Regions from separate parts of the Pseudarthrobacter sp. RHLT3-21 genome, predicted to be linked through region 1. Evidence: riboswitches for the same ligand, from Rfam matches in the RefSeq annotation. Region 1 holds a riboswitch; each other region holds the start of a gene.
What was found. A riboswitch is a leader RNA that binds a small molecule or an ion and turns the genes downstream of it on or off. The one in region 1 is predicted to bind cyclic di-AMP.
Positions count from the first base shown of each region.

Region 1 (6,762 bases):
GGCCGCTGCGCTTCGTATTGGGCGACCAGCGGGTCATCGGGCATGACACGGGTTGGTGCAGCGGCGCTGCGCGGGGAGGTACAGGATGCCAGGGCCGCTGCTGCGGCGCCGGCGGCCGACAGCGCAAGGAACTGCCGCCGGTCCAGTTGGGAAGAGGTTGGGTTCATGTCAGTTTCGAATCCTTGGGAAGAAGGCCGGGCAGTGCGCAAGGCAGCCATCAGATCGGGGTGAGGAAGGTGCCGGAGAGGTTCTGCAGTTTGTAGATCCACTGCACCCACACTCCGGTGATCATCAGGATGCCCAGGATGATCAGCATCGAGGCGCCGGCGATGTTGACGGTGCGGATGTGTCTGCGGACCAGGGCAAGTGTGTTGCTGACCCAGCCGAAGCCCATGGCGGCCAGGGCGAACGGGATGCCCAGGCCCAGGCAGTAGGCGAAGGCCAGCAGAGCCCCGCGTCCGGCGCTGCCGGTGGTCACGCTCAGGGACAGCACCGCGCTCAGTGTCGGGCCCATGCAGGGTGTCCAGCCCAGGCCGAAGACGATCCCGAGCAGCGGTGCGCCGCCGAGTCCTGTGCGGCGGCCGAGGGTGATTTTGCGGGTCTGCTGCAGCCAGGGCACCAGGCCGAGCAGGGCCACGCCCATCAGGACCACGACGATTCCCAGGCCGCGCATCAGTGTGTCCTGCCAGCGCAGCAGCCAGGAACCGATCGCCCCGAATGCTGCCCCGTAGAGGGTGAATACGGCGGCGAACCCCAGCACGAAAAGGCCCACGCCGGCCAGCACCCGGGTGCGGTTCCGCGGCTGCGTAGGGTCGGTCAGGCCGGAGACGAAGCCGAGGTAGCCGGGGACGAGGGGCAGGATGCAGGGGGAGAGGAAGGAGACGAGCCCGGCGGTCATGGCCAGGGGGATCGCGATGAGCAGCGCCCCGGAGGTGACCGTGGAGGCGAAAAACCCGCCGATGTCCATCGGCTCAGGCCGCGTCGGAGGGCCGGAAAACCGCCCCGCCGTCCGTGGACACGACCAGGCCGGTTGAGGTAGCGGCCCAGATCCAGGGTTTACCCTCCGATCCTTCCGTCGCAGCGATGGCTTTGACCTGTCCCTGGATCTGCCCGGTCCGGGACCAGGTGGCGCCGGCGTCGGAGGAGTAGTGCACCGTGCCGTCAGGTGCGACACCGATGGCTTCTGTGGCGCTGGCGAACGCGGCGAACTGCACCACCGGGGCAGCCTTGTCCAGGACCCAGGTGGCGCCGCTGTCGGTCGAGCGTTGCACACCGTCGACGGTGGTGGCCAGCACGGTGTCGCTGTAGGGATTCCCGGCCAGGGCTGCCGGTGCGAAGTCCGCGGCGATTGTTGTCCAGGTCTTCCCGTCAGGGCTCGCGCGTAAGGCCCCGTCGAAGGCGACGATCCCGGACTTGGTGGCGGTCAGGGCATGGAAATCGGACTCTCCCTGGCGCGAAACCTGCTCCCACGTCGCACCGCCGTCGCTGGTCTTGACCAGACCCAGCGGGTTGGGAAGATCCGAACCCGGGCCAGGGTGGCCCGACGCGTAGAAGACACCCTGCTCCATGGCAGCGGTGAAACCCATCAGGTCGTTCGTGGGTCCGATCCTGACGGCGGGTTTTTTGGACACGTCGAACAGGCCCTCGTGCGTGGCCAGGAGTACCTGGCCGGTTTCACCGTTGACGTTCAGGCCATGGATGTGGGCGCTGGGCAGACCTGTGGCGGCGCCGGCTGATGACGGGGTGTCGGCCGTCGGGGCGGTGGACGGGGCGCAGGCAGCCAGGGACAGCGCCAGGGACAGGGCCGCGGCTGAGACGGCGATGATACGGGGACGTTTAAGAGAGCGCGCAGGCACGATGAATCTCCAGGTGACGGAACGAAAAAAGAGGTGTGGAGGGGGAGGCGCCGGCCCGTGGCCGGGCCGGCGCCGGGTCTGCCAGCTAGAGGGTGGCCAGCAGGTCCTTCATTGCCTGCATTTCAGCTTCCTGGGAGGTGGCAATGTCTTTGCTGAGCTGGACTGCCCTGGCGTTCTTACCGTCCGTAGTTTCAGTTTTGGCCATCATGATCGCGCCCTCGTGGTGGGCGATCATCTGGGTCAGGAACAGTTTGGCCGCCTCGGTTCCCTGAGCGGCTTCAAGCTTGGCCATGTCTTCATCGCCCATCATGCCGGACATGCTATGGCCGGAGGGCGTGCCGGTGGGGATCTCGGTGGGCTGGTTCCAGCTGGTCAGCCAGCCGGTCATCTTCTCGATTTCCGGTGCCTGGGCCGCCTTGATCTTGGTGGCCAGATCCGTCACCGGGGCCGGGATTCCTTCTTTGGCGAGGACCATGTCGGACATTTCCACGGCCTGGGTGTGGTGCGGGATCATCATCTGGGCGAACATGGTGTCCGCGTCGTTGAAGTCCGCGGCAGCGGGCGCGGAGCTGGAGGACGTCCCGGAGCTGCCGTGGTTCATTCCGGGCATGCTCCCTCCGCCCGAACCCGCGGAACAACCGGCCAGGGCGATCGCCGCGGCGATGGTGACAGCGGAAATGGTCAGTGTTTTCTTCATCAAAATCAGGTCCTTCAAATTATCAACCGGCGTCAGACGCCGCTGCGGATAGCGTGGCTGCAAGGCCCGCCGGAGCTCAGGCGGGGGTATGCAGGGTGGGTACGCAAGCGTGGCGTGGAGGGTGCGCCGGGCAGGACACGGCGCAGCGCAGCTTTACGTCCGGCTGATGCAGAGGTCGCCGGGGGAAGGACCCTCCGGCAGGAAGGAGTAGCTGATCGTTGACCCGGCGAGGGCATTCGTGTCCGGGGTCTGGAGCGGTGCGGTGCCGGGCAGCGGCGCCGACAGGGAGGTGTTCGCCGGGGAGAGGACGCAGACCGCATCCATCGCCGACATACTCTGGCAGCCGGCGGCATCGGCGCACGAGGAAGCTGATCCGGCAAGCATCCCGGGCCCGGCCGCGGAGGCCGTCTGGGAAGACTGTGCCGGGGCGTGGCCTGGATGGTTGACCGGGTTCTGTTTCTGCTGAACGGACGTATCCATGCTTGGGGTGGCCGTCGGCATCGCGTGGGCCCCGGTCATGATGTGCATACCGAGGATCCCAGCCACAATGGCCAGGAATCCCGTCAGCAGCGCGGCACGGGTCAGGAACGCCGTCACGCGGCCGGATCCGGTTGCTGCCATGGTGTTCCTCCTTCCGTAGCCGTTCATGGGTTTAAGGGTACGGCAGGGATCTTACCCTGCCGGGCTTAGGGTTCAACGAACCTGGGAGGGATTCAGTTTCACACTTCGCAGCAACTGAGCGTTCAGGGCCGTGATGATTATGATTTTCCATTGTTGCCCTCTCCTGGGTGGGAAGTCTGCCCTGACGGAGGCAGCGGCGCTGTCCGTCAGGGTGGGCGTTGGACTACCTGCTGGTGAGGCTGTACCCGGCGTCCCGGACATCAGTTTCGGTATGGGTGCCGGAGACGGTGAGCCGGGATGCCCCTCCGGGCACCAACTCGACGGTGACGGCCTTCACTCCGGCGAGGGAGGACACTGCCTTTTCAACGCTCTGGACGCAATGCCCGCAGGTCAGTCCTTCGACGGAGTAGTCGCTGCCTTGAATTGCCGGCGACGCCAGGTCCGGGAAGAGGTGGAGCAGCAGCTGCATCCGGACGGTTCAGCGGCCACGAGGGGCAGCCCGGTCCGGGTTTCGGGTGCACACATGTCAGTTCGGTCCTTTGCAAGAGAAATCATGGGGAGGCGCTGGGGTTGAACGGCTGTAACGGCCGGAAAGCGCATCGGCCTGGACAAACCACTTCACTGACAACACCTGAATAATACCCCCATGGGGTATTATTGGCAAGGTGGATGCCGGCGTCCCCTCGCGGAGATTGAACAGCTGGCGTGAGCGGCCGGGCCCGGCGCACCCCTTGTTTAGACCGGCAGGCCGGGTTCGGGTTGCATCACCGGGCCGGGGTCCTCTGCCCTCGAGTGGCCCCGTTATTCAAATGTGACAATGGGTCAGCTCTTCCTGTACGGTCGAATTCGTGCCGGTTTTCTCCGAGGGCGGCACTCCCGCGTTGATTGCCTAACTCTGCCGCTGCCCGGGATCCGATCGCATATTTCGTCCGGCAGAGACGGGGAACCCAATTAGTGGCCTGCTTCGGGCAGGCCTTGGGGTGAAGCCGCTGTACTGCACTTTGTGCAGAACCGCGGCCGGGTGTCTCCCATCCGAATCCGACAGCTCACCTCGCAGGCATTGGGAGAGGCCACTTCATGTCCATTCGCAGAACTCACGGCCGCCACCGCGCGGTCACCGTCCAGACGAGCCCGCTCACGGCCCTGTCCAGGACCGTCGCCGACAATGCCGGAGGTGTAGGTCGTCAGGCGGCCGTTATCGCTGCAGCCTCCGGCCTGGTCCTGACCAGCGGCATCGCCGCGCAGGCCGCAGACGCCCCCGCGCAGCGCGATGCTGAACCGGCTTCAAACCTTGAGGTCACCAGTCAGGCCCCGGCGCCGCTCAGCGCCGACGCGACGGTCAGGATCTCGTACGAGCGTCCCGACGTCAGCACCACGCCGGCCCCGGTCGTGGAGGCACCCAAGCCTGCTGCCGCGCCGGCAGCTTCCGCCGCCCCGGCGAAAGCCACGATCACCGTAGCCCCTGCTGCTGCGCCAGTGGCCGCTCCGGCCGCTGGCGGCGTGAACGCGACCATGGTTTCTGCCGCTTACGCCCAGATCGGCATGATCCAGGACTGCACCAGGCTGGTTGAACAGGCACTTGGCGCCGCAGGGATTCCCGTCGGGGACCTTGGACCGATGCAGTTCATGAACTACGGCACCGTCGTCACGGACCCCCAGCCCGGGGACATGGTCATGCAGCCCGGACACGTGGGTATCTACGTCGGCAACGGCCAGGTCCTCAGCTCCGGACTGAACGGCAAGAACGAAACCGCAGTCCACCCCCTGACGTGGATGACAGCCAAAGGCTCAGTCACCTTCGTCCGCGCCGGGTAACCAACAACGAGAAGGCCGGTGATTCGCTGCCTTGGGGGCAGCGTATCACCGGCCTTCTCCATGCCCACCTAAGGATCGGGCATCCCGCGGCAGGCACCCTGACGAGATCAGAGGACTGGTACCAGTGCGGGCGTGGTCGGGGCCGCGGACGCCTTCTGAGCGGTGAAGCGGCGCAGCCGCAGGGAGTTGGTGACAACCAGGACGGAGCTGGCTGCCATTGCGGCTCCTGCGATCATCGGATTGAGCAGACCCAGGGCCGCGACCGGGATGCCGACGGCGTTGTAGAAAAACGCCCAGAACAGGTTGGTCTTGATCGTGGCCAGCGTCCGCCGGGAGAGCTCGATGGCGTCCGCGACTTGGCCCAGGTCGCTTCCCATCACTGTCAGGTCCGCGGCGGCAATCGCAACGTCGGTGCCGCTGCCCATCGCGATGCCCAGGTCAGCCTGGGCCAAGGCGGCTGCATCATTCACGCCATCACCGGCCATCGCCACGATAGCTCCGCCGGCCTGCAGCCGGCGGACGGCCTCTACCTTGCCCTCGGGCAGGACTCCGGCCATCACATCTTCCGCCGGGATGCCCACCTGTGCGGCTACGGTGGAGGCGACCGAGGCGTTATCCCCGGTCAGCAGGACGGGCCGCAACCCCAGAGCTTTCAGCCGTCCGATCGCGGCCGCAGATCCTTCTTTGACCGTGTCGGTGAGGCTGATGATTCCCTCGGGTTCACCATCAATGCCGACCCAGATGACGGTCGCGCCGGCTCCCTCCTGTGACCGCAGCTCCGTGTAGTTGTCCGCGGAGGGAGTGATGCCGTTATCCTCCAGCCAGCCGGCCCGGCCGGCAACCACCCGCCGGCCGTCCACAGTCCCGCGCACGCCCCCACCCGGTGCGCTGTCGAAAGCTGTGACGGGCAGCAGCGGGGCGTTGGCCTTGGCTGCACGGGCGATTGCGTGGGCGATCGGGTGTTCGCTGGCGGCTTCGACGGCTCCTGCCAGGGCAAGGATCTCCTCCCCGGTCGTCGAGGTGAAGGACTGCACGGCGGAAACGGAAAGTTGTCCGCTGGTTACCGTTCCGGTCTTATCCAGCACGATGGTGTCCACGGTCCGGGTGTCTTCGAGGACCTGCGGGCCCTTGATGAGTATGCCCAGCTGCGCGCCGCGTCCGGTCCCAGTCAGCAGTGCCGTGGGCGTGGCCAGGCCCAGGGCGCAGGGGCAGGCGATCACCAGGACCGCGACCGCGGGGGTAAAGGAGGACTGCAGGTCACCGGTGGAGAAGAACCATACCGCGAAGGTCGCGGCTGCTATGACGAGGACGACGGGGACGAAGACTGAGCTGATCCGGTCAGCGAGCCGGGCAATCGGGGCCTTGCCGCTCTGGGCCTGGCTGACCAGCTTTCCCATCTGCGCGAGCGTGGTTTCGCTGCCCACACGGGTTGCCTTAACCAGCAGCCGCCCGTTCGTGTTGATCGTCGCCCCGATGACGGTGTCATCGACGCCGACTTCCACCGGAAGTGATTCACCGGTGATCAGGGAAGTGTCCACGGCGCTTTGGCCTTCGATGACGTATCCGTCAGTGGGGACTTTTTCGCCCGGGCGGACGACGAAGACATCGCCGGGCCGTAACTGGTCGGCAGGGATCCGGGTCTCGACCCCGCTGCTGAGAACTGTTGCTTCCTTCGCCCCCAGGTTCAGCAGCGCCCGCAGCGCGTTGCCCGCACGCTGTTTCGCGCTGGCTTCCAGGTACCGGCCCAGCAGCAGGAATGTCGTGACGACGGCG
Region 1 is NZ_JBWZCI010000023.1:9,946-16,707, reverse strand. It holds gene AC50YA_RS18780 (multicopper oxidase family protein) at 1-167, opposite strand, end outside; gene AC50YA_RS18775 (cytochrome c biogenesis CcdA family protein) at 218-967, opposite strand; gene AC50YA_RS18770 (F510_1955 family glycosylhydrolase) at 972-1,856, opposite strand; gene AC50YA_RS18765 (DUF305 domain-containing protein) at 1,942-2,553, opposite strand; gene AC50YA_RS18760 (hypothetical protein) at 2,707-3,174, opposite strand; gene AC50YA_RS18755 (heavy-metal-associated domain-containing protein) at 3,398-3,643, opposite strand; cyclic di-AMP (ydaO/yuaA leader) riboswitch at 4,056-4,248, shown strand; gene AC50YA_RS18750 (NlpC/P60 family protein) at 4,252-4,989, shown strand; gene AC50YA_RS18745 (heavy metal translocating P-type ATPase) at 5,097-6,762, opposite strand, start outside.

Region 2 (6,762 bases), on a different contig from region 1:
AAAGGACCCCCGCCGTGAGGCGAGGGTCCTTTGAAGACTGACTCTGGCGCTAGGACACGCGGATGAAGACCGGTCCTGAGCCAACGTTGGCGCTGAACACAACGGTCTGGTTGCCGTTGTAGCCGCCGTGCACTGCCTGGCCGTTACCGGCGTACACGGCAATGTGGGCCACGCCCGCGCCGCCGTCGGCGTAGTAGATCAGGTCGCCGGGCTGGGCCTCGGCGGCGCTCACGGTCTTACCCAGGGACAGGTAGCCGGCGGGCCAGCCGTGGTAGTTGATGCCCACGGCGGCCAGGGCGTTGGTCACCAGCATGGTGCAGTCCTGGCTGACGCCGAGCTGTGCGTAAGCAGCAGACAGGATGGCAGCACCCTTGCCGCTGGCAGCGACCGGAGCCGAAGGAGCAGCAGGAGTTGCTGACGCTACCTTGACGGTTGCCGCGGCCTTAGCCGGAGCTGGAGCTTCAACAACGGGCGCGGGAGCCTCAACCGGAGCCGGCGTGGTGGTCACGGCAGGCTTCTCGTAGGAGATGGCAATGGTGGACGCAGCCGAAATGATGGCCGGGGCGGAAACCTCAACCTCAAGGTTCGAAGCGGACGCACCTTCATGCTGGACTCCAGTGTCCGCCGCGTTCGCAGCGAGACCACTGGTCAGGACAAGGCCGGAAGCAGCAGCGATAACCGCAGCCTGACGGCCCATGCCACCGGCGTTGTCGCCGACAGCCTTGGCAATGACAGCCAGCGAGTTGGTCTTGGTGACCTCGGCGCGGTGCCGTGCAACAGTTGCACGTGTAGTCATTAATTTCTCTCTTTCGTTTTCCTCAGGACCGCGTGGGCAGCCCAAGGGCTTTGGACGCGCCGGCATCTTGGGGGTACGCCGGCACGCCCCGAACGGGGATTTAGCGAAGAGTTTCTGTCGAAGAAACGTGTTCCGGCAGCACTGGGCTGCAGGAACTACTGAAGTGCAGGACCTACGGGGCCATCGTGAAGAACGCGGAGGACCCCGTGGATGCCGCGGAGTGGAGCAGCGTGCCCTGTGACGGGTTCAGTGCGCTGATCATCATGCCGTTGCCGACGTAAATGCCGACGTGGGCGCCGCCATTCTGCATGACCAGGTCACCGGGAGCCGGTGTGGCGGTGGGCCGCATGGCGGTCCAGGCATTGGTGCGGGGAATGCTGATGCCGGCCTGGGCGTAGACCCACTGCGTGAAGCCTGAGCAGTCCCAGCCATTGGGAGTGGTGCCGCCCCAGAGGTAGGGGTGGCCGATACCGGTGTAGGCAAGTGCTGCCAGGCCCGAAGCGGCGGCGGAGGAGACAGTGTCAGCGAGCTTGGAGGCCGCGGCCTCGGTTGCGGCAGCACCCTGAGCCCCGGTTTCGGAGGCCGTGGACTGCGCACGGACCGTCTCAACCTTCGGTGCCGGCGTGGTCTTGATCACGGGGCGCTCGAAGGAAACGGTAGCCGTGGGCGCCGCAGTGACGGCAAGTGCCGTCTGCGCGGAACCGGACTCGGTGGAGGCGGATACGCCGGCGGTGGTGTCCGCGGCGTTGGCCGGAAGCCCCATGCTCAGGATCAGACCTGATGCAGCTGCGATAACAGCAGCCTGGCGACCTACGGTCCCGGCATTGGCACTGACCGCCTTGGACACGGAGCCCAAGGGGTTGGTGCGAACCGGTTGTGCGCGGTGACGCGCAGAATTATGGCGTGAAGACACGAAGGTAGCCTCTCCCAATGCCTGCGAGGTGAGCTGTCGGATTCGGATGGGAGTCACCCGGCCGCGCTGCTTCACAGTGGAAGCTTTGCGACTTAACCCCAAGGCCTTCAGAATCGAAGGCCAAAATTGGTTCCCCCGCCCCTGCCAGACGATGTCATGCGAACGGACCTTGAGCGGTGGCAGAGCTAGGCAATCCACTCAAGAACGTCAACTTCGGAAAAGTTGACGCGCTTTAGACGTTACAGGAGTTCCGAGCCAATGTCACATTCAGGTCACGGCACGTCGCTGCGATTCGATAGTTTGCCATCATTTGGGTCAGAGCCAGCCGGTGGGGTCAACCACTTCGCCATTGACCTGGACCTCGAAGTGGAGGTGGCAGCCCGTGGACGCGCCCGTGGTTCCGCTCAGGGCAACCACATCGCCGCGGCTGACCGTCTGGCCGACCTTGACGCTGGCGGAGGAGAGGTGGTTGTAGGTGGTTTCAAGGCCATTGCCGTGATCCACCACTACGCGGTTGCCGCCGCCGAACTGGTGCCAGCCAGCGAACGTCACAGTGCCGCTAGCGGCGGCCAGGACGGACGTCCCGCACTGTGCCACATAGTCCTGGCCGCGGTGGAAGTCTCCGGTGCCGCCGGTGATGGGGCTGACCCGGAATCCGAAGGGTGAGGCCGTAACCAGCTGGGCCAGCGGCGGGCCGAGGCTTCCGGCAGAGGCGGCGCGGGTTATGGATCCCGCGGACTGCGAGCTCAGCAGCTGCTTCAGCTTGCCGTCGGGGTCACCCTGGGTAACCACGGACGAGCGGCTGAAATCAATCTGGGCGGCGGCTTCGGCGGTAACTTCGGGCTGCGGAGCGGCGGAAACGGCCGACGCCGCCTGGCCGGGTTCCGGAGTGGCCATTACGGGGCCGGTCACAGGGACCGTCACGGTGAGCGCCAGGCCTGTTGCTGCCAAGGCGATGCCGGCCTTCTGGCCGAGGCCGCTGGCAGCGGCGAAATCGGTGATCTGCCGGAAGGGTCCCCGCCGGCGGCGTGCTTCCCGCTGCGGGTCGCGGGGCCTCTCCGCAGAGAAATCCTCGGCCGCTCTGGGCGCCGAAGCGGGGCCCACCGCGCGACGGCGGCCCCTGGAGTGTTGCATGGTCAAGAATGTTCCTCTCTGGGTAGCCTGCGAAGTTAGCTGTCGGATTCGGGTCAGAGAGTTCAAAGACCCGGTCCGCCGTGACAAGCACTTGGCGCAGAGATATCCCGTGAGGATCCTTCGCTGGAAGAGGCTTGCTGCTGACGGACTTCACCCCAAGGCAGTCTTGCGACTGCCGGTTGTGGTTCCCCCGCCTCTGCCAGTTGGTGACTCGTGCACCTGATCCGCTGGCAGAGCTCGGCTCCGGATCAGGTAACGCTTTTGTATCGACGCTGAGTTTCAACTATAGGTGATTAAGTTGGACAGTAACAATTCCGTTATCTTTGCGGAATCTGGAGCCACTGCGCTATAGCGCAGCCCCAGGCGGGGGACCGCCTGCCCGTCAGCTGACCGAAACGAAGACGTGCGATGCCACTTCAGGGGGCAGTTCAAGCGCCCCTTCAATTCCCGGAACCCGTACGGAAATGTACTCCCCCACGCGCTCCAGGGACACCGAAGCGCCGGGCCTGATTCCGCCTTCGTCCAGCTGGACCAGCAGCTCAGGTTCCACCTGGATGGGCTCGGCCAGCCGACTGACCGTCACGTTCGACGCCGGCCCGTAGCCCTGCATCGCATCAAGGAGATTAATCACAGCGGCGTCAGGCAACGCAGGCGCCGGCCCGCCCAGGGCGGCCAGCCCGGGGATGGGGTTGCCGTACGGGGACTCGGTGGGATGGTTGAGCAATTCGTAGATGCGCTGCTCAACGCGTTCGCTCATCACGTGCTCCCAGCGGCACGCTTCATCGTGGACGTAGGCCCAGTCCAGGCCAATCACATCCGCCAGGAGTCGTTCCGCCAGCCTGTGCTTGCGCATCACTTCCGTGGCGCGTTTCCGCCCGGCTTCGGTCAGCTCCAGGTGACGGTCTCCCGAGACCACCACCAGTCCGTCGCGTTCCATCCGGCCGATGGTTTGGGACACCGTGGGGCCGGAATGCCGCAGCCGTTCGGCGATGCGTGCGCGAAGAGCAACGATGTTCTCCTCTTCAAGCTCCAAAATGGTCCGAAGATACATCTCCGTAGTATCGATCAGATCCGTCATCCAGCTCAGCTCCTCGAGCGCAGTACCTTGCGTTGTCCCACCGTATCGCGTCCAGCAGCGGCGAGGTCCGGTAAAGAGCTTAGCCTATTTTGAATTTGTCCGGATAATCCCCGAACGGGGACAAACGGTCTCATTGGCCGGACTATGACGGCGCAGGTTCCCGCCCAATCGCGGGGTTCAGGCAGAATAAAGGAGGTCCTTATGCAGTCACTGCCGACTACCGGCCAACCCACCGCCCGGACGTGAGCCACGTCCATGCCGAAATTGGAGCCCCCGTGAGCGAAACCAGCATCACTATTCCTGCCGACCTCCTGCCAAAGGATGGACGGTTCGGCGCAGGCCCGTCCAAGGTCAGGCCGGAGCAGCTCGAAGCGCTCTCTGCGGCGTCCAAGACCATCCTGGGCACCTCCCACCGCCAGGCTCCCGTCAAGAACCTCGTAGGCTCCGTCCGTGAAGGCCTCAGCCAGTTCTTCCGCGCCCCCGAAGGCTACGAAGTGGTCCTCGGCGTGGGTGGCTCCACCGCTTTCTGGGACGTCGCCAGCTTCGGCCTGGTGGAGAAGAAGGCCCAGCACCTGTCCTTCGGCGAGTTCGGCTCCAAGTTCGCCTCAGCCACCAACAAGGCCCCGTTCCTGGACGCCTCCTCCATCATCAAGTCAGAGCCCGGCACGCACCCGGTATCGGCCGCCGAGGCAGGCGTGGATGTCTACGCCTGGCCGCAGAACGAAACCTCCACCGGTGTCGCGGCTCCGGTCAAGCGCGTTGCGGGCGCCGACGCCGGTTCCCTGGTCCTGGTGGACGCCACCTCCGCAGCCGGCGGCCTGGACGTGGACGTCTCCGAGGCCGACGTCTACTACTTCGCCCCGCAGAAGAACTTCGCGTCCGACGGCGGCCTGTGGCTGGGCCTCTTCTCCCCCGCCGCGCTGGAACGCGCCGCCCGGGTCAAAGCCAGCGGCCGCTGGATTCCGGATTTCCTGGACCTCCAGACCGCCATCGACAACTCCAAGCTGAACCAGACCTACAACACGCCCTCGCTCTCCACGCTGGTGACCCTCGACGCGCAGGTGCAGTGGCTGAACGCCAACGGCGGCCTGGACTTCGCGTCCGCCCGCACCGCTGACTCCGCCGGCCGGATCTACTCCTGGGCCGAGGCCTCCGAGTACGCGACCCCGTTTGTGGCCAAGGCGGAGGACCGTTCCAACGTCATCGCCACCATCGACTTCGACGACTCGATCGACGCCGCCGCGATCGCCAAGGTCCTGCGGGCCAACGGGATCGTGGACACCGAGCCGTACCGCAAGCTGGGCCGCAACCAGCTCCGGATCGCCACGTTTGTGGCCATCGAGCCGGCCGACGTCTCCGCACTGCTGGCAAGCATCGACTACGTGGTGGGCGAACTGCGCAGGTAGCGCTCCCGCAGCGTACCGCTGCCGTTACCGCGGCTGCCGTTGTGGCACGAGCGGTAACGTGACGGCGTCAGCGTCCGACGGCGTCGTCCGGGTTTTCGTCCCGGGCGGCGCCGTTTGCGTTGTCCCCCGGTTGTTGGACGCCCAGATGGGAGACAACGCCGAAGTACCGCAGGCCGCGGGCGCGCCGGTTGAAGGTGAGCCGGAGCTGCTGCGCGCGGATGATCCAGATCATTCCGATCACGGCGGCGATGATCCCTGAGGCGGCCGCCACGGCAAGCGACCACCGGGGGCCGGCGACGTTGGCCACCCATCCCACCAGCGGGGCGCCGATGGGTGTTCCGCCCATAAAGATGGCCATGTACAGGGCCATGACCCTGCCCCGCATGACGGGATCGGTGGTGGTCTGGACGTAACCGTTGGCGCTGGTCATCATGGTGATCGCGAACAGGCCCACCGGCACCAGCGCGACGCCGAACCAGAAGTAGTCCGGGGCTAGCGCGGCCAGTCCCGAGGTCACCCCGAAGGCAGCTGATGCGCCGAAGATCATCCGCAGGCGGGGCTTGCCGCGGCCGGCCGAGAGCAGCGCACCCGCCACGGAACCGATGGCCATGATGGAATTCATAAGCCCGAAGGCGCTGGCGTCCAGCCCGAATTCCGTACCCACCATGGCGGCGATGAACAGCACGAAGTTAAGCCCGAGTGTTCCCACGATGAACACGGCGACGAGGACCACCAGAATGTCCGGCCGGAACCGGACATAGCGCAGCCCTTCTCTGATGCGGCCCTTGCCCGGAGCCGCCCGGGGAAGCTGGCGCAGTGACGCTGAGGGGATTTTCCACAGGCTCAGGAGCATGGCCAGGAACGTGGCGGTATTGATCAGGAACACCCAGCCGGGACCTACCGCCACGGTGAGGATGCCGGCCACCGCGGGTCCGATCATGCGGGCGACATTGAAAGAGGCGCTGTTCAGTGCTACGGCGTTGGGGAGGTAGTCGTCCCGGACAAGCTCCGAAACGAAGGTCTGGCGCACCGGGGCATCGAGGGCGGAGACCATGCCCAGCAGCAGGGCGAAGCCGTAGACGTGCCACAGCTGGCCGGCGCCGAGGACCACCAGGACGCCTAGTCCGGTGCTCAGGAGGGCCATCACTGACTGCGTCATGATCAGCAGCTGCCGGCGGCTGTACCGGTCAGCCACGAGGCCGGCGACGGGCGCCAGGAACAGCTGCGGCCCCAGCTGCAGTGCCATGGTGATGCCCATGGCTCCGGCGTCGTGATCGGTGAGGTGGTCAAACACCAGCCAGTCCTGGGCCGTCCGTTGCATCCAGGTTCCGATGTTGGAAACCAGTGCGCCGATGAACCAGATCCGGTAGTTGAGGATGTGCAGGGATTTGAAGGTGGACATCAGTGCCGGCCTTCTTGGTTCTCAACCCTGCGC
Region 2 is NZ_JBWZCI010000006.1:22,783-29,544, reverse strand. It holds gene AC50YA_RS08560 (NlpC/P60 family protein) at 50-796, opposite strand; gene AC50YA_RS08555 (C40 family peptidase) at 969-1,643, opposite strand; cyclic di-AMP (ydaO/yuaA leader) riboswitch at 1,714-1,876, opposite strand; gene AC50YA_RS08550 (M23 family metallopeptidase) at 2,025-2,843, opposite strand; cyclic di-AMP (ydaO/yuaA leader) riboswitch at 2,853-3,071, opposite strand; gene AC50YA_RS08545 (iron-dependent transcriptional repressor DtxR) at 3,226-3,921, opposite strand; gene serC (phosphoserine transaminase) at 4,197-5,327, shown strand; gene AC50YA_RS08535 (MFS transporter) at 5,395-6,729, opposite strand.
Region 2: it holds a riboswitch for cyclic di-AMP, as region 1 does, so the genes downstream of both, AC50YA_RS08550 (M23 family metallopeptidase) here and AC50YA_RS18750 (NlpC/P60 family protein) in region 1, are expected to answer to the same signal.

Region 3 (6,762 bases), on a different contig from region 1:
CTTCGGCAGGGGCGGGACGATGAACGCGGCAAAGACAAGGGCCCCGATCGTCGCGGCCATCGCAACATTGTGCGCGGTCTGCGCGAGACAGTATCCCCACCGGACCAGGGCCCCGGGATCCCGGGCCTCGGCCGGAAGAGTTCCCCGGCCATAGGCGGTCGCAACCAAAACCACTGCAAGGGCAATCGCGCAGGCGACAACCAGCCATACCGGCCTGGGCAAAACAGCCGGGCTCTCCTGTGAAGTGGAGGCTTTGAGCGCCACAATAAGTCCTAACCTGGTCCTGACCCCGTCCCGGGAGGGCAGGAAATGGAGCGCGAAACTGAGCTCAGCGCGCGACACCAGATTATCTGTAGAGTTGTTCACACGTTAATCGCCCGCGTCCCGAGGGGCGTACCTGGCGCGGGCGAGCCTCATACGGGCTTGCCATAAAACCAAAGGATAACGCGAAGCGTTAGCACGTAAAGGTAGCCTAGATGGATGACCCAGATTCCACCCCGAGCCCCCGCCGGGCCGGAGTGTTTTGTCCGGCTTGTCGATGCAGACAAAGTCGAAGCTGTCAGATCCAGGATGCCCGGGGACGCCGACGTGGCGGACCTGGCCGTGATCTTCGGGCTGCTCTCGGACCCTGGCCGGGTCAGGATCCTCATCGCCCTCCTCGAAGGGGAAATGTGCGTCTGCGACCTGGCAGCAACAACCGGTTTGAGCGAGTCAGGTGTCTCCCACGCCCTGCGTCTGCTGCGCGGGCCGCGGGTGGTTCAGGTGCGCCGTTCGGGAAGGATGGCCTACTACTCACTGGCCGACTCCCACGTCCGTATGCTCCTCGATCTCGGTCTGACACACGTGGGCCATACGGGCCAGGACCGGCTCCGCATCGTCGGAAGCGGCCACGCACCCTGACCGGGGCAGTCCGGTCCCGGCAGGTCGATACCCGGTGCAGCGATGTCTGAGCCGGAGATTACCGGTCCGGTCTGGCTTCCGTCGCTGCCCCCGTCGCTGCCTGAATTCCTGGCGCCCAACCTGCAGCCTGTCCCGCTGATCCCTGCACTGACGCTCCTGGCCGCAGTGCTCTACCTGGCGGGGGCGATCAGCTTGTGGCGGCAGGGCCGGCGCTGGTCCGTGGTGCGGACCTGTTCCTTCCTGGTGGGCTGCCTGGCCATCGTCGTGGTCATGGGCGCCGGCATTGAAGGGTACGGGCTGCGGATGTTCTCGGTCTTCATGTTCCAGCAGTTGACCCTGATGATGGCCGTTCCGCCGCTGCTGGTCATCGGATCCCCTGGGACACTGCTGCTGCGGGCAACACCGCACGGCAGGCTGGGCCGCCGGGTCCTCCGGACAGCGCTCTGGGGGCTGCGTTCGCGATGGGGACGCGTGGCAATTCACCCCGCCTTCATGGTCCCGCTGTTCCTGCTCACCTTTTACGGGGTGTACTTCTCCGGCCTGGCAGACCTGCTGCTGCCCACCTGGTACGGCCACGTCGGCCTGGAACTGATGTTTTTAATCTCCGGGATCCTCTTCACGGTGCCACTGATCTCCGCCGACCCCCTGCCCAGCCGCCAGACCCACTTCGGACGGATGATCGACATCTTCGCGGAAATGCCGCTCCACGCCTTCTTCGGGGTCGTCCTCATGATGGCCACCGCACCCATGGTGAAATTCTTCGCCACCCCGCCTCCAGGCTGGAACATCAACCCGATAACGGACCAGGGCATAGCCGGCGGACTGGCCTGGTCCTACGGCGAACTGCCGGGAGTGCTCCTGCTGATGTTCATCCTGGTCCGCTGGCAACGCGAAGAAACCAAATCCAATGCCAGTATCGACCGGGCCGAACTGACCGCAGGGACCCCCGAACTCGACGCCTACAACAACTACCTGCAGCAGTTGGCGGACAGGCCCGAACCGCGGCGCTGGCCCGAGTAGCCCGGGAACGATTTGACCCTCGTGAGAGTTGTACGGGTTGTAGAAATCACCATCTCCGTTGTTATCGAATTGTGACCTATGTGGTGGTCGTGTAATGTTGATTCAGGCTTTTCTGTATTAAGCCTTGGCTCCGGACGCTCAGCCCCGCCGGCGGCGCCATACTACAAACTCACACGGCGGGGGCGGAGGACCCATTAACGGCAGCGTGCTGCCTTGGGGTTAAGACGCACAGCGGTACGGGCCCACGCGGGCCGGCGCCGGAACTGTGTCCGGGCTTTCCTTGGTCCGAACCCGACAGCTAACTTCGCAGGCGACCCGAAAGGATCAGCTGTGCCCCCCTCCCGCCACGGCCGCCGCCGCGCCCTTCCCTATGACCGCTCCCGCCGCCGCGCCGCCGCCCGACCTCAGGCTCCGTCCCCGCGCCCGGCCTGGCTGCCCGGGGCTTCGGCTTTTGCCGCTGTTGTCATGCTGGCCGCCGGCATACCCGCCGCGCATGCCGGACTTATTGCCGCCGCAGGTACCGTCGCCGCCGCCCAGCCGGCTGCTGTCGAGGCCGCTGCCCCGGCCATAGCAGCGCAGGCACAGGCAGTCATCACCTATCCACGGACTGAAGTCGTGACCCGGCCCGCCGACCGGCCGGCGCCGGCAGCGCCTGCCGCCACAGGAGCTGCTGCCGTAACCCCCGCCGCAGCAGCAGCTGCACCGCCAACGGCCGTACCTGTGGATACAACCCTGGGGGCACCGCTGGCCAGCATGTCCATTTCTTCTCCGTTCGGATTCCGTACCAGCCCGATCACAGGCGGTTCCGGTGAGCTGCATACCGGGCTGGATCTGGTCGCCTCCTGCCAGACCGCTGTCTTCACCGCCGGCGCGGGGACCGTCGTGGAAGCTGGGTGGTCCCAGAACGGTGGCGGGAACCGCATCGTGGTTGATCATGGCAACGGCATGAAAAGCACGTACAACCATCTGTCATCGATAGAGGTCTCGGTCGGTGCCGTGGTGGCCAAGGGTCAGCGGCTCGGCGGGGCCGGAACGACCGGAAACTCGACCGGATGCCACCTGCACTTCGAAATTGTCCGAAACGGCGTAACTGTCGATCCGCAGGGCTGGCTCCGGTCGTGAACCTCACTGAGCCGCGTGAACAGCTCACGGCACCATCGCCGCTGCCCAGGAAGCGGCTCTGGGCTGTTTTCGTCACAGTCGTGGCCCTCACCGCACTGGGTTTCTTTGCCCTGGGCCGGCTTTCGGCAGCGCCCGCACTCGTCCCGGAATCGGGCGCGGACGCGGGATTTTCCCGGGACATGCAGACCCATCACGCGCAGGCAGTGGAGATGGCCCTGTTGATCTGGGACAAGTCCGATGACACCGAGGTCCGGGCGGTCGCCTACGACATTGCCACCGCACAGCAGCATCAGAACGGCCAGATGTTCGCTTGGCTGCAGGACTGGGGCCTGTCCCAGGCCGGGACAGCGCCGCCGATGGCATGGATGACGGCCGGTGGTACTCATGCCGGGACCGGAGCCTCGCACGGTGTCCAGGGGGACGGCGCCGAAGGTGTCATGGAAGGGATGGCCACCCCGGAACAGATGCAGGCGCTTCGCGAATCCTCAGGTGCGGAGGCTGACCGGTTGTTCACGGACTTGATGATCCGCCATCATCAAGGTGGCGTCGCCATGGCCTCCGCCGGTACCCGCTTAGCGGAAACCTCAAAGGTCCGGGACTTCGCCGCCCGTATCGTAGAAGCCCAGACAGCTGAAATTACTGCCCTTGAAGAGCTCCGCGGCCGACTTTGACCGCACCTAAGAAAGCGGGACCGCCCATGTCTGGTAAACCGAAAGCCCACGAGGACCGTAAAGCGCTCCTGGATGCGGTGCAGGCCAAACAGCGCACCGCCGACAGGCGGCGGGCCTGGCTGATCTACGGCACGGGTGCGGCCGTGGTCCTCGCAATCGTCGCGGCGGTGACCTTCGTCGTTGTCGGGGAGGTCCAGCAGCGCGACCGGCTTAATGCCGCGGCGGCCCGGCCCATCGACGGGGAGCAGGACTATCCCGACCAGTCCAGGAACCACACCAGCGAGCCCGTCAGTTATCCGAAGACTCCGGCCACGGGCGGGGACCATGCCCCGGTCTGGACGAACTGCGGGGTCTACACAACGCCCGTGGAACAAACGCGGGCAGTGCATTCTCTGGAACACGGGGCGGTCTGGCTCACCTACCGTCCCGACCTGGGCGCCGACCAGCTCGCCGAGCTGACGGCCTTGGCCGGCAAGCAGGACTATCTCCTGCTCAGCCCGGTAGCCGAACAAGCCACGCCCGTGGTGGCAACAGCCTGGGGCAAACAGCTCGCCGTGGACAGCGGCAGCGATGAACGTCTGGCCCCGTTCATCAAGAAGTACCGTCAAGGGCCGCAGTCCCCCGAACCGGGGGCCGTCTGTTCCGGCGGCATGCAGGGCTGACGCGATGCCAAGCAAGGACAGGGCACCCCGTGCCTACGGGTTCCTGCTGTCCTGGCGATGGCTGGGCATTCTGGGCATGGCCGCGCTGTTTGCCGCGGCCTGCGTGGGGCTGGGTAATTGGCAGATGGACCGGAGGAACCAGGCGGTGGCCGAAATCCGCCGCGTCCAGCAGAACTACGACAAGGCGCCCGTGCCTTACGAAGAGGCCAGCCGCTACTTCGAGGCCCCGGACCCGGACGTGAAATGGACGACGGTTTCTGTCAGGGGTCACTATCTTGCCGAGGACCAACGCATCGTCCGGAACCGGCCCAATCACTCTGCGGCCGGGTACGAGGTTGTGGTGCCGTTCCGCCTGGTCTCCGGGGAAACAATCATTATCAACCGGGGCTGGCTTCCTATCGGGAACAACCGGCCCGGCTACCCGGATACCGTTCCTGCGCCGCCGCGCGGAACGATCGCTACTGTCGTGCGGATCAAACCCTCAGAAGCTGACTTTGACCGCAGCGCTCCGGAGGGGCAACTGGCCAGCATTGACCTGGCCTCCTACGCACGCCAGCTGGAGTATCCGGTCAAGACCGGCGGCTATGGGCTCATGGCCTCCGAAACGCCCCCGCCTGAACTCGCACTTCAGCAGCTCGCCCCACCAAAGGTGCAGGAAGGGTCCAACCTGTCCTACGCGTTGCAGTGGATTACCTTCGGGGTCCTGGCCTTTGTCGGGTTCGGCTACATGGCCCGGCAGCAGGCCCGCATCGACCGGGAGGAGCGTGAAATCCAGGAACCTTCCGGGCCCGGACAGCGCACCGGCCCACCAGGCAAACCACGTCGCCCGGGCTCCGATGACGAGGAAGATGCTCTTCTCGACGCCATGGGCCTCTGACACGGCGTCAGACAACCTAGCTTCAGCCTCGTCTCGCGCCGGCGGCACCGGCGCCAGGCGGACTGCAGGGTCAGCTGAAGCGCGGCGCACTCCACAAGGACGCCTTCACAGCTGCGGACTGCCACGCGGCACACATCCAATGCTGAACGCTCCGTTGGAGGATTCCCCGCCACCGGCCGCCAACTCTGGAGGGCCTGCCGGGTCGTGCGCTGATCTTTCCGGCGTTGCCTCCGCTTCCAGGCCCAGGCGGAGATGCGCCACGGTGCCGGCGCCGCCGATCAGCCTCTCTGCTTCCTCCGCCGGGCCATGGCCAATGAAAGTGCCTTCGATGTGCAGCTCACGGCACTCGTCGGCGTTGACCTGAAGCCGATCCAATGCGGCAGTCAGATGCCCCTTGCCTTCACGCGGCGATGTCCGGAGCAGAGTTTCCACGCCCACCAGGGCCGTTCTCCGGCCTGGAATGGACAGGAGCGGAGCCCCCCTTGCGTACCTCTAGACCGCGACGACCCAGATCGCTTCCGACGCTGACGCGCCCAGATCGATGTCCCGCCCGGGCCCGTGCAGCCGGATTGTGGTGACATCCGCGTAGGGACGGTGTTCCTTCACGGTGAGCCTCGCGTCCGGTGCCAGCCCCAATTCGGTGAAGTAGCGCAGCATCTGTGGATCGTGGTCGGAAACGCGTGTGATGGCCACGGTGCCGCCGGTGGCTGCCGCCGAGAGCTGCGTTCCTGCCGGCATGTGCGGCAGGCCGTCGGAAGGCGGGATGGGGTCCCCGTGCGGATCACGTGTCGGGTGGCCGAGGTGTTGGTCAATGCGTTCGATCAGCTTGTCAGAAACGGCATGCTCAAGGGTCTCGGCTTCATCGTGGACCTCATCCCAGCCGTACCCCAGCGCCTGGACCAGGAAGGTCTCCAGGAGCCGGTGCCGGCGGACCATGGCGACGGCGTGTTCGCGCCCCGCAGGAGTCAGCTCGATGCTCCCGTACGGTGCGTGGGTGACAAGTTCCTGCCTGGCCAGCTTCTTGATTCCCTCCGATACGGTGGACGGCCTGAGGCCGAGGCGCTCGGCCATGTCGCTGACCGTGATGGGCGTTGCGGACCACTCCGTGGCTGACCAGATCAGCTTGAGGTAGTCCTGGGCTGACGAGGACAAATCGGAGACCGGCATGCCATCAATCGTACCAAGGGCAGGCGCAATGTTAGGCTTAACGAACAATTTAGTTTTCCCATTGAAGCGAAAAGGAATCGGCATGCCGAAAACATTGTCGGAGAAGCTCCCGAGCAGGCGGTCCATGCTGTCCGGCGCTGCCGCTTTTGCAGCCGTGCCGGCCTTTACCGCCATCCAGGCCCAGGCTTCCAGCGGGCATGACCAGCATTCCGGCAACGGTGCCGGGGGAGGGGCGGCGGCACGGTCGGGCTCCGGGGCAGCGCAGGCCGGCAGTCCGTCGTCGGCCGTTGGTACTGGCGTCAGTCACGCCGGACATGCCGGTTTTGCCGGCGGATCCGTTCTT
Region 3 is NZ_JBWZCI010000036.1:5,322-12,083, reverse strand. It holds gene AC50YA_RS21825 (bifunctional copper resistance protein CopD/cytochrome c oxidase assembly protein) at 1-264, opposite strand, end outside; gene AC50YA_RS21820 (ArsR/SmtB family transcription factor) at 481-900, shown strand; gene AC50YA_RS21815 (cytochrome c oxidase assembly protein) at 943-1,920, shown strand; cyclic di-AMP (ydaO/yuaA leader) riboswitch at 2,065-2,247, shown strand; gene AC50YA_RS21810 (M23 family metallopeptidase) at 2,251-3,042, shown strand; gene AC50YA_RS21805 (DUF305 domain-containing protein) at 3,039-3,713, shown strand; gene AC50YA_RS21800 (thioredoxin-like domain-containing protein) at 3,740-4,375, shown strand; gene AC50YA_RS21795 (SURF1 family cytochrome oxidase biogenesis protein) at 4,380-5,252, shown strand; gene AC50YA_RS21790 (hypothetical protein) at 5,358-5,690, opposite strand; gene AC50YA_RS21785 (metal-dependent transcriptional regulator) at 5,745-6,419, opposite strand; gene AC50YA_RS21780 (multicopper oxidase domain-containing protein) at 6,502-6,762, shown strand, end outside.
Region 3: it holds a riboswitch for cyclic di-AMP, as region 1 does, so the genes downstream of both, AC50YA_RS21810 (M23 family metallopeptidase) here and AC50YA_RS18750 (NlpC/P60 family protein) in region 1, are expected to answer to the same signal.